Regions from separate parts of the Variovorax sp. PBL-E5 genome, predicted to be linked through region 1. Evidence: predicted binding sites of a transcription regulator. Region 1 holds the regulator's gene; the other holds the start of a gene.
The links. Region 1 encodes sigma-54, which starts transcription at its own class of promoters, with help from an activator protein. Its sites were predicted from a motif close to TGGCANGNAANCTGCTTT; they were not measured.
Positions count from the first base shown of each region.

Region 1 (5,861 bases):
AAGAGCTATGGCAGCCGCAAGGTCGTCAAGGACGTCTCGCTGGGCGTGCAGAAGGGCGAGGTGGTCGGACTGCTCGGACCCAACGGCGCGGGCAAGACCACCTCCTTCTACATGATCGTCGGACTGGTGCGTGCCGATGCCGGCGTCATCACCATCGACGGCGAGCCGATCGCGCACATGCCGATCCATCGCCGCGCCCGCATGGGCCTGAGCTACCTGCCGCAGGAAGCCTCGATCTTCCGCAAGCTCACGGTCGAGGAAAACGTGCGCGCCGTGCTCGAGCTGCAGCGCGAGCCCGACGACAAGGGCCGGCCGCTGCCGTTGAGCAAGCTGCGCATCGAAGAGCGACTGGCCGAGCTGCTGTCCGACCTGCGGGTGGACCATCTGCGCGATTCGCCGGCGCTGTCGCTGTCGGGCGGCGAGCGCCGCCGGGTCGAGATCGCGCGCGCCCTCGCCACGCAGCCGCGCTTCATCCTGCTGGACGAGCCCTTCGCCGGGATCGACCCCATCGCGGTGATCGAGATCCAGCGCATCATCAGCTTCCTGAAGGAACGCGGCATCGGCGTGCTCATCACCGATCACAACGTGCGCGAGACGCTGGGCATCTGCGATCACGCGTTCATCATCAGCGACGGGCATGTGCTGGCACAAGGCACGCCTTCGGAGATCGTCGACAACGCCGAGGTGCGGCGCGTGTACCTGGGCGAGCATTTCCGGATGTAGGGACGGCAATCCGATGAAGCAGGGTCTCTCGCTTCGAGTCTCTCAGCATCTCGCGCTCACGCCGCAGCTGCAGCAGTCGATCCGGCTGCTGCAGCTGTCCACGCTCGAGCTGAGCCAGGAAGTCGAGCAGATGCTCGACGACAACCCGTTCCTCGAACGCACCGCCGAAGAAGCGCAGCGCGAGGAGTTCGGGCTCGACGCGGCCGATGCACCGGTGCGCGACGACGATCGCCTGGCCGAGGGCGACGGCGAGCTGCCGGCCGGCCCGTCCGCGCCGCTGGCTGACGCCGGCGTCGGCAGCACGAGCACCGCGGCCGAAGCCGACGCGCCGGCCACGGCTGACAGCACGGATGGGGAGCCCGGCTGGGAAGGCGATGGCACCGTCGATGTGGCACCCGACGACAGCGAGTGGGGCGGCGACGCGCCCGCGCGCGCCAACAACCTCGGCGACGACGAGCGTGCCGATGCCACCGAACTGGCGCGCAGCCAGGAGTCGCTGCAATCTTTCCTGCACCGCCAGGCACTGGGCCTGCGGCTGGACGACAACGACCGCGCCGCGCTGCGCTTCCTGATCGAGTCGCTCAACGACGACGGCTACCTCGAGGACTCGCTGCCGGCGCTCGCCTCCGGCCTCGCGGGCGAAGACAACGACCAGTTCGACGAGCTGGTGCACCACTTCCAGGTCGCGCTCGGTCTGCTGCAGAGCCTGGAGCCGGTCGGCGTCGGCGCCCGCAGCCTCGGCGAATGCCTCACGATCCAGCTGCGCGCGCTGGCGCATGCGAACGAGGGCGACCAGGAGGCGCAGATCCGCAAGACCGCGATCGCCGTCTGCAAGCAGCCGATGGAGCTGCTCGCGCGGCGCGATTTCAAGCGCCTGGCCACGCTCACCCGCAGCAGCGAAGACACGGTGCGTGCCGCGCTGCAGGTGATCGCCAGGCTCGAGCCCAAGCCGGGGCGCCGCTTCGTCGATGTCGAGCGCAACGTCGTCGTGCCCGACGTGATCGTCACGCGCATCGGCCAGGGCACGAACGTCAAGTTCCGCGTCATGCTCAATCCCGAGGTCATGCCGCGCCTGCGCGTGCACGACATCTACGCCGGCGCGCTCAAGCAGCACAAGGGCGAGGGCAGCCAGGCGCTGTCGCAGCGCTTGCAGGAGGCGCGCTGGTTCATCAAGAACATCCAGCAGCGCTTCGACACCATCCTTCGCGTGTCCAACGCGATCGTCGAGCGGCAGAAGAGCTTCTTCGTGCATGGCGAGCTCGCGATGCGGCCGCTGGTGCTGCGCGAGATCGCCGACGAGCTCGGCCTGCACGAGTCGACCATCAGCCGCGTGACCACCGCCAAGTACATGGCGACGCCCTATGGCACCGTCGAGCTCAAGTACTTCTTCGGCTCGGCACTCGGCACCGAGACCGGCGGCAACGCGTCGAGCACCGCGGTGCGCGCGCTGATCAAGCAGTTCGTGAGCGCCGAGGACACGAGAAAGCCGCTGTCGGACAGCCAGGTCTCCGAGATGCTCAAGGAGCAGGGCATCGAATGCGCGCGCCGGACCGTGGCCAAGTACCGCGAGGCGCTGCGCATCGCGCCGGCCAATCTGCGCAAGGCCCTCTAGGGGTTCACGCGATGAACGGCCCGGGGTTCCTGTCGCGCTGGCTGGGCCTGGGGCTGGCGGCGCTGATGATGCTGTTGGCCGGCGGCTGCGCGATGCTGCCGAAGGAGTTCGCGCACACGCCCTCGAAGGCCGTCCCGGCATCGGCCGACACCGCGCTCGGCCGCATCGCGCAGGCCTCGTCGCCGGACCCGGACCTGAGCGGCTTCCGCCTCATGCCCGGCGGCGATTTCGCGCTCAACACGCGCCTTGAACTGGCGCGCCGGGCCGAGCGCACGCTCGACGTCCAGTACTACCAGATCGAGGATGACGAGACGGGCCGCTATTTCCTGCGAACGCTGCGCGATGCAGCCGAGCGCGGCGTGCGCGTGCGCCTCTTGATGGACGACCTCTACACCTCCGGCGAGGACGAACTGCTGCTCGGCCTGGCCGCGACGCCGAACGTGGAGCTGCGGCTGTTCAATCCCTTCCCGGCCGGCCGCGGCAGCCTCGTGAAGCGCTTTGCTGCCTCGCTGTTCGACTTCGACCGCGTCAACCACCGCATGCACAACAAGCTCTTCATCGCCGACGGCGCGATGGGCGTGGCCGGCGGGCGCAACATCGGCAACCAGTATTTCACCCAGACGGCCGGCGCCAACTTCCTCGACATCGACACCTTCGTGGCCGGCGCGCTGATCCCGCGGCTGGCGAGCCTGTTCGACCAGTACTGGAACAGCGACTACGTGCGGCCGATCCAGACCGTCGTCGCGACCGGCCTTTCGCCCGACGCGTTGCGGCGCAGCTTCGACGAGAAGACCGGCCCGGCGACCACGCCGGTGCCGCGTCCCTCGGCGCCGAACGACGTGCTCGGCTACAGCCCGATCCCCGAGGACATCAAGGCCGGCAAGCTGGACCTGATCTGGAACCTTGCCGAGGCCTATGCCGATTCGCCCGACCGCGTCATCGACAAGCCCGTGACCTACGGCGGCGTGCCGCTGCTCGATGTCGACAGCGTGCGCTACAACGTGGTCGAACAGATGCGGCGTTCGCGCTCCGACGTGACACTGGTGTCACCCTACCTGATTCCGGGCAAGGCCGGGCTGGAGGTGATGCGCGAGATCCGCGGGCGCGGCGTGAAGATCAGCGTCGTCACCAACTCGCTGGCGGCCACCGACGAGCCCTTGGTCCACACCGGCTACCGGCGCTATCGGCCCGACATGCTGCGGCTCGGTGCCGAGCTGTACGAGCTCAGTTCGGCGCGCACGCGGCGCAGCGTGCGGCTGGGCCTGTTCGGTTCGCAGGTCGGTCGGCTGCACGCGAAGGCGGCTGTCTTCGACGGGCGCACGCTGTTCCTGGGCTCGATGAACTTCGACCCGCGCTCGGACACGCACAACACCGAGATCGGACTCATCATCTACAGCCCCGAGATGGCGCAGCAGCTGCTGAAGCTGATCGAGGTGCTGAAGCAGCAGGGCGCCTACCGCGTGCGCTTCACGCCCGGCAGCGAACGGCTCGAGTGGGTCAGCACCGACGGCGGCACCGAGCAGGTGCTGACGCAGGAACCCGACGCGCGCCTGTGGGACCGCGTGATGCTCGAGCTGCTCGCGCCGCTGGCGCCCGAGAGTCTGTTGTAGCCCTCGGCAGGATTACTGGATATCGATGGCCTCGACCTGCACCAGCAAGTGCACCTTGTCCTCGAAGCCGAAGTTCAGTCCCCACAGGATGCCGAACTGGCTGCGCTGCACCGTGGTCTCGAAGTCGCCGCCGCACACCTGCCGGTTGATCAGCGGGCTGATGTAGCAGCCGAAGCGGCTGGCCTTGAGCGTGACCGGGCGCGTCTGGCCCAGCAGCGTGAGCGTGCCCGGCACCTCGATGACCTTGTCGCCGCTGAAGGCGATCCGGTCGGCGACGAAGCGGCCGGTCGGAAACTCGGCGACGTTGAAGAAGTCCTTGCTCAGCACATGCCGGTTCAGCAGGTCGACCCCGGTGTTGATCGAGCTGATGTCCATCGTGATGTCGACCTTGCCGCTGGCGCCGCTGCCGTCGATCTTCACCGAGCCGTCCTTGGTGCTGAAGCGGCCGCGGTTGGTGGTGGTGCCGTAGTGGCCCATCTCGTACATCACGAAGGTGTGGGTCGGGTCGACCACATAGGTGCCACCCTTGACCGGCCCGCCGCTCGGCTTGGCGGCTGCTTCGGGCGCCTGCTGCGCGGCGGCGAGCGTCGCCATGGCACCCAGTGCGGCGAGGAGGATGAACGGCTTCATGGAGGGCTTTTGCATGGCATTGGATGTGGAAAGGGGTGCTGCCGTTACAGCGGACCGAGGCCGGTCAGCACCAGCCTGAACTGGACCTGCACGTCGTCGCCCACCATCGAGGTGTCGGTCCATTCGCCGTCGCCGACCTTGAACGCGAGGCGCTGCAGGGTCAGCGTGCCGGTGGCCACGGACTGGCCGCCGCTCTGCGCGATGTCCACCGGCACGGTCACGTTCTGCGCGGTGCCCTTGATCGTCAGCTTGCCCATGACCTCGAAGTGCCCGCCGCCGGTCGCCTTGATCGCGTTCGACTGGAAGCTGGCCTTCGGAAAGCGGGCGGCGTCGAACCAGGCCGGCTTCGGCAGTTCGGCATCGCTCTGCGGCAGGCCGAGCGTGGCGCTGCCGACGTCGATCTGCAGCGCTACGCTGCCGCCCTCGGGCTTCTTCGGATCGAAGGCGATCTGGGCATCGAAGTGCTGAAACGTGCCTTCCACCGGCACGCCCATCTGCTTGGTCACGAAGGCGATCCGCCCCTGCCCGGGCACCAGCCTGGCCATCGGCCCGGCAGCGCTGGCCAGCCCTGCGACGGCAACCAATGCAGCGGCGCACAAGGCCCGCCCGGCCGGCAAAGCCAGGCCCTTTCGGAAAACACCGCGGAACCGGCTCAGCCGGGCCGCCGGTGTTGTCCCCGGCGAGGGGGGAGGCGGCGACACGAAGTGGGCAAGCCCGGGGGAGAGCTTCATACCCACATGCGATCCAGCAAATCGTCGCGGTCGACGAAGCGGTGCTTGAGCGCGGCACCGATATGCACCCCCACCACCGCGGCCAGGAGGAAGGCGCTGACCTGGTGCATCGGCTTGAGCACCGCTTCGGCAAATTCCTTGTCGACTGCCACGAAGTCCGGCAGCGGCAGCACGCCGAACAGCACGACCGGCAGCCCGAGCGCGGAGGTGTAGGCCCAGCCGAGCAGCGGCACCGCGAAGAACAGCAGATACAGCAGGAGGTGCGTGCTGCGGTAGGCGGACAGCTGCCAGCCCGGCATTGCGTCGACGATGCGCGCGCTCAGGGGCGGCGGTGGATGCGAAAGGCGCCACAGCAGGCGCACGGCGGACAGCGTCAGGATGGTGATGCCGGCCCACTTGTGCCAGTTGAAGAGCCGCAGCCGCAGCGGCGAGAAGGGCAGGCCGGCCATGTACAGCCCGACGCTGAACGACGCCGCGATCATCAGCGCGAGCAGCCAGTGCAGCGCGATCGCCACCGCGCCGTAGCGACGGCCGCCGCCGGGGCGGGGCCTGGCC
Region 1 is NZ_LR594671.1:5,195,435-5,201,295, reverse strand. It holds gene lptB (LPS export ABC transporter ATP-binding protein) at 1-723, shown strand, start outside; gene WDLP6_RS25335 (RNA polymerase factor sigma-54) at 737-2,335, shown strand; gene WDLP6_RS25330 (phospholipase D family protein) at 2,347-3,945, shown strand; gene WDLP6_RS25325 (YceI family protein) at 3,958-4,575, opposite strand; gene WDLP6_RS25320 (YceI family protein) at 4,620-5,306, opposite strand; gene WDLP6_RS25315 (cytochrome b) at 5,303-5,861, opposite strand, start outside.

Region 2 (5,861 bases), 5.0 Mb from region 1:
AACGCTGCCGGCTCGAGCGCGGCATGGCGGTCGATCTCGGTGCCTTGCAGCGCCTGGTTGGGCTTGCCCTGTCGCGCCAGCGCGAACGCGCGCGCCGCCGCCACGCGCGCACGGATGCCTTCGGTCGCTTCGCCGGCCGGCGCGTCGAGCAACTGCTGCGCCGAGACCGCGGGCACTTCGATGTGCAGATCGATGCGGTCGAGCAGGGGACCGCTGAGCTTGCCCTGGTAGCGCAGCACCTGGTCCGGCGTGCAGCGGCAGGCCTTGAGCGTCGAGCCGAGGTAGCCGCACGGACACGGGTTCATGGCCGCGATCAACTGGAAGCGCGCGGGAAATTCGGCCCGGCGCGCGGCGCGCGCGATCGTGATGCTGCCGGTTTCCAGCGGCTCGCGCAGCGCCTCGAGCGCGGAGCGCGTGAACTCGGGAAACTCGTCGAGAAAGAGCACGCCGTGGTGCGCCAGCGAGATCTCGCCCGGCCGCGGCGGCGAGCCACCGCCGACGAGGGCCACGGCGCTGGCGGTGTGATGCGGGCTCACCGTCGGCCGGCACATCCAGCGCTCGACCGCGAAGCGGCCGCCCAGGCTGGCGATGGCAGCGCTTTCGAGCGCTTCGTCGACGCTCATCGCCGGCAGCACACCGGCGAAGCGCTGGGCCAGCATGGACTTGCCGGAGCCCGGCGGTCCGACCATCAGCAGGCTGTGGTTGCCGGCGGCCGCGATTTCGAGGGCGCGCTTGGCGCCTGCATGCCCTTTCACATCGGCGAGATCGGCGGGGCGCGCCGCCGGTCGCGCGGCCTGCGGCACAACCCGCGCCCATCCGTCTGCGCCGGCTTCGGGCAGCGGCTGGGCTGCATCGGCCGCCAGAAACTGCCGTACGACGTCGAGCAGGTGCGCGGCGCCATACACCTCGGCGCCTGGCACCAGCGCGGCCTCCCGGGCGCTGTCGGCGGGCAGCACCAGCCGCGTGGCGATCCCGCCCATGTGCAGCGCCAGCGCCATCGCGAGCGCGCCGCGCACGGGCCTGAGCTGACCCGATAGCGAGAGCTCGCCTGCGAACTCGTTACCCGCGAGCCGCGACGCCTCGATCTGGCCGCTCGCCGCGAGGATCCCGAGCGCGATCGGCAGATCGAAGCGGCCCGAATCCTTCGGCAGGTCGGCCGGCGCGAGGTTCACCGTGATGCGCTTGTTGTTGGGGAATTCGAGCCCGGCGTTCTGGATCGCCGAGCGCACGCGTTCGCGCGCTTCCTTCACTTCGACATCGGCCAGGCCTACCAGCGTGAAGCTCGGCAGGCCGTTGGCCAGATGCACCTCGACCGTGACGCTCGCGGCTTCCAGGCCCAGCAAGGCACGGCTCTGCACCAAAGACAGACTCATTCCTCTCCCTTTCCCCAAGATGGTGCTTTCCATCTCTTGTTCGATCTGCTGCATGCCCGGCCCGGCGGCGTTGTTACAGCCTTTTGACAGTTTGGCACGCTCCCTGCTTTGACCTGGACTCCATTCCATTTCAAAACACTCCGAGGAGTCTCTCGATGATGCACCGTAAAACCGTCCGGCTACTGGCCGCGGTCGCCTTCGCCGCCCTGCCGATGCTCGCGAGCGCGCAGCTCACCGGCAACGTTTCGCTCACCAGCGACTACAAGTTCCGTGGCCAGGACCAGGACGTGATCGGCAGCAACGGCTACGCCAAGACCCGCTCGGTCAAGCCCGCCGTGCAGGGCGGCTTCGACTACACCTTCGGCGAGAGCGGCTTCTATGTCGGCAACTGGAACTCCAGCGTCAACTGGCTCAACGGCAACAGCATCGAGACCGACCTGTACGGCGGCTACAAGATGAAGGCAGGCGTCTTCGACCTCGACTTCGGCGTGCTCACGTACCTGTACCCCGGCAACACGCGCGGCAACACCACCGAGCTCTACGGCTCGGCCGGCTACACCGACGAGGTGATCGGCTCCTTCACGCTGAAGTACTCGCACACCGTCTCCAAGGACTACTTCAACTACGCGGGCAACAAGGACGGCTCGGGCCTGAGCGGGCGCAACACGGGCTACCTGAACCTGGCCTATTCGAAGGAGATCATGCCCAAGCTCACGCTCAAGGCCGCCCTGGGCTACACGCACATGAGCGCGGACATCCGAAGCCTGGGCTACAAGAGCTACGTCGACTACAACGTGGGCGCCTCCTATGACTTCGGCAACGGCCTGTCGCTGGCCGGCTCGGTGCAGGGCGCCAATCAGAAGAACGCCTACCTGCTGACCGCCAGCCCGGGCGTGGACTTCGGCTTCGGGCCCATCGGCGCCACCACCTACTCGCCCAACAAGGCGCGCTTCATCGTCACGCTGACCAAGACGCTCTAGTCATGAAGAAGCGCGGCCCGCGCGGCCGCGCCGTCCCGTTCCATCGTTAGGAGATCCACCATGAAGCTGGTCACAGCCATCATCAAACCGTTCAAGCTCGACGAAGTGCGCGAAGCGCTCTCGGCCATCGGCGTGCAGGGCATCACCGTCACCGAGGTCAAGGGCTTCGGCCGCCAGAAGGGCCACACCGAGCTGTACCGCGGCGCGGAGTACGTCGTCGACTTCCTGCCCAAGGTCAAGATCGAGGCCGCCGTGGCCGACGAGCTCGTGGAGCGCGTGATCGAGGCCGTCGAAAGCGCCGCGCGCACCGGGAAGATCGGCGATGGCAAGGTCTTCGTCTACGACCTGGAGCAGGTCGTCCGGATCCGCACCGGCGAAACAGGGCGCGAGGCGCTCTGACCGCAAGGCACGAAAGAAAAAACCAAATGAAAAAACTGCTTGTCTCACTCGCGCTCGGCCTGAGCGTGCTCCTGGCCGGCACGGCCGGCTTCGCTCAAACGCCGGCGCCTGCAGCCGACGCGTCGGCCGCGGCACCTGCGGCTGCTGCGCCCGCTCCGGCCGCCGCCGCTGCACCGGCCACAGCCGCCGCCGCATCCGCGCCGGCCGCCGATGCCTCGGCCGCCGCGGCACCCAGCTTCAACAAGGGCGACACCGCCTGGATGATGGTGTCGACGCTGCTCGTGATCATGATGACCGTGCCCGGCCTCGCGCTGTTCTACGGCGGCCTGGTGCGCAGCAAGAACATGCTGTCGGTGCTGATGCAGGTGATGGTCACCTTCTCGATGATCGTGGTGCTGTGGCTCATCTATGGCTACAGCCTCGCGTTCACCGAGGGGAATTCCTTCGTCGGCGGCTTCGATCGGCTCTTCATGAAGGGCATCTTCGATGCGGCCACCGGCGTGTTCGCGCCGGGTGCGACCTTCAGCAAGGGCGTCTACATCCCCGAACTGCTGTTCGCCGCCTTCCAGGCCACCTTCGCCGGCATCACCTGCTGCCTGATCGTCGGTGCCTTCGCCGAGCGCATCAAGTTCTCGGCCGTGCTGTTGTTCATGGCGATCTGGTTCACCTTCAGCTATGCACCGATCGCACACATGGTCTGGTTCTGGATGGGCCCCGACGCCTACGCCAACAAGGACGTGGTCGATGCGATGAACGCCAAGGCCGGCCTGATCTGGCAATGGGGCGCGCTCGACTTCGCGGGCGGCACCGTGGTGCACATCAACGCCGCCGTCGCCGGCCTCGTGGGCGCGGTGCTGGTCGGCAAGCGCATCGGCTACGGCAAGGAAGCCTTCACGCCGCACTCGCTCACGCTCACCATGGTCGGCGCCTCGCTGCTGTGGGTCGGCTGGTTCGGCTTCAACGCGGGCTCCGCGCTCGAAGCCGGCACCAGCGCGGTGCTGGCCTTCATGAACACCTTCTCGGCCACGGCTGCGGCGGTGCTGGCATGGTGCATCGGCGAAGCGCTGATGCGCGGCAAGGCCTCGATGCTCGGCGCTGCGTCGGGTGCCGTCGCCGGCCTGGTGGCGATCACGCCGGCCGCCGGCAATGTCGGCCTGATGGGCGCGATCGTGGTCGGCTTCGTCGCCGGCTTCGCCTGCCTCTGGGGCGTCAACGGTCTCAAGCACCTGCTCAAGGCGGACGACTCGCTCGACGTCTTCGGCGTGCACGGCGTCGGTGGCATCGTCGGTGCGCTCCTGACCGGCGTCTTCAACACCCAGGCGCTCGGCGGTCCTGGCCTGGTGGGCGACTGGGTCACGGCAGCCGTGACCTCCAACGGCATCGGTGCCCAGGTCTGGATCCAACTGAAGGCCGTGGTGCTGACCATCGTGTGGTCGGGCGTGGTGGCCTTCATCGCCTTCAAGATCGCCGACCTCACCATCGGCCTGCGCGTGACCGAGGAAGAAGAGCGCGAAGGCCTCGATATCTCCTCGCACGGCGAAACCGCCTACAACCGCTGAAGCGAACGGGCCGCCGCGCGCGGCCCGCTTCTTGCAACGGAATCAACGGGTTCTCCTTTGGATGTTCAGCCCGCCAGCGCTTCGGTGCCGGCGGGCTTCTTTTTGTGTGCGCGTCGGTGGCGCGTGGGACCTGGTTCCGGTTTTGCGGGTAGATTCATCGCCATGTGGACGACGCTCGACGACAGCCTGTGCCAGCTCGGTGAATCGCCGTTCTGGCATCCGCACGAAGGTGCGCTCTACTGGCTCGACATTCCCGGGCGCGCCGTGTTGCGAACGCGCGGCGGGATCGGTGCTGCCACCGTCGAACGATGGAGCCTGCCCACCGAGCCGGGCTGCATGGCGCCGGCGCGCAGCGGCGGCCTGGTGATCGCGCTGCGCGACGGCATCTACCGCGCGCCGCAATGGGGCAGTCCGCTGCGATTGCTCGCACGCGCCGACTACGACACGCGCACCATGCGCTTCAACGACGGCAAGTGCGATCCGCTGGGCCGCTTCTGGGCCGGCACGCTCAACGAGGCCAAGGACCGGCCGAACGCCGCGCTCTACTGCCTCGACGCGCGCGGCGGCCGCGCGCCGGTGCTCACGCAGATGGCCAACGAAGCCACCACCGCGAACGGGCTCGCGTTCTCGCCCGATGCCTCGACCCTCTACTGGTCCGACACCACGGCGCACCGTGTGCGCGCGTGGGAATGGGCGGCCGCGTCCAACGTGCTGTCGCGTCCCCGCGTGTTCCGCCAGTTCGAGGGCAAGCCCGCGGGCTGGACGCCGGAATCGCCGGTGCGCTACGAGGGCCGGCCGGACGGCGCCACGGTCGACGCCGCGGGCTGCTACTGGGCCTCGATGTTCGAAGGCGGTCAGCTGCTGCGCTTCGCGGCCTCGGGCGAACAGCTGACGGCGCTGGCGACGCCGGTACAGTGTCCGACCATGCCCTGCCTCGGCGGCGGCGACCTGCGCACGCTGTTCGTCACCTCCGCACGGCAGGGCCGGCCCGCATCGGAACTGGCGCAGCGTCCCGCGTCGGGCTACGTGGTGTCGATGCGCGTCGAAACGCCGGGGCTGCCGGTCCACTTCTTCGAGGATTGAGGACCGTCGTGGGCGCTACGATGGCGGCCATGGATCCTGCCCTTGCCCAGCTCACCGACCGCATCCGCGCCGCCGCCGCCGATGGACATCGGCTTCGCATCCGCGGCGCCGGCACCAAGGACTTCTACGGCGAATCCCCGCAAGGCGAGCTCCTTGCCACCGGTGCCCTCACCGGCATCACCAGCTACGAACCCAGCGAACTCGTCGTCACCGCGCGCGCCGGCACGCCCCTGGCCGAACTCGAAGCCGCCCTCGCTGCCTGCGGCCAGTGCCTGCCCTTCGAGCCCCCGCGCTTCGGCCCCTCGGGCACCGGCACCGTCGGCGGCATGATCGCCGCCGGCCTCTGCGGCCCCGCGCGCGCCAGCGTGGGCGCCGTGCGCGACTACGTGCTGGGCGCCACCCTCGTCAACGGCCGCGGCGAAGTGCTCGCCTTCGGCGGCCAGGTCATGAAGAACGTCGCCGGCTAC
Region 2 is NZ_LR594671.1:239,952-245,812, forward strand. It holds gene WDLP6_RS01150 (YifB family Mg chelatase-like AAA ATPase) at 1-1,373, opposite strand, end outside; gene WDLP6_RS01155 (TorF family putative porin) at 1,532-2,353, shown strand; gene glnK (P-II family nitrogen regulator) at 2,414-2,752, shown strand; gene WDLP6_RS01165 (ammonium transporter) at 2,779-4,311, shown strand; gene WDLP6_RS01170 (SMP-30/gluconolactonase/LRE family protein) at 4,474-5,394, shown strand; gene glcE (glycolate oxidase subunit GlcE) at 5,415-5,861, shown strand, end outside.
Region 2: WDLP6_RS01155 (TorF family putative porin) is a predicted target of sigma-54. The motif match lies at 1,466-1,483, and genes of this name have one in related genera.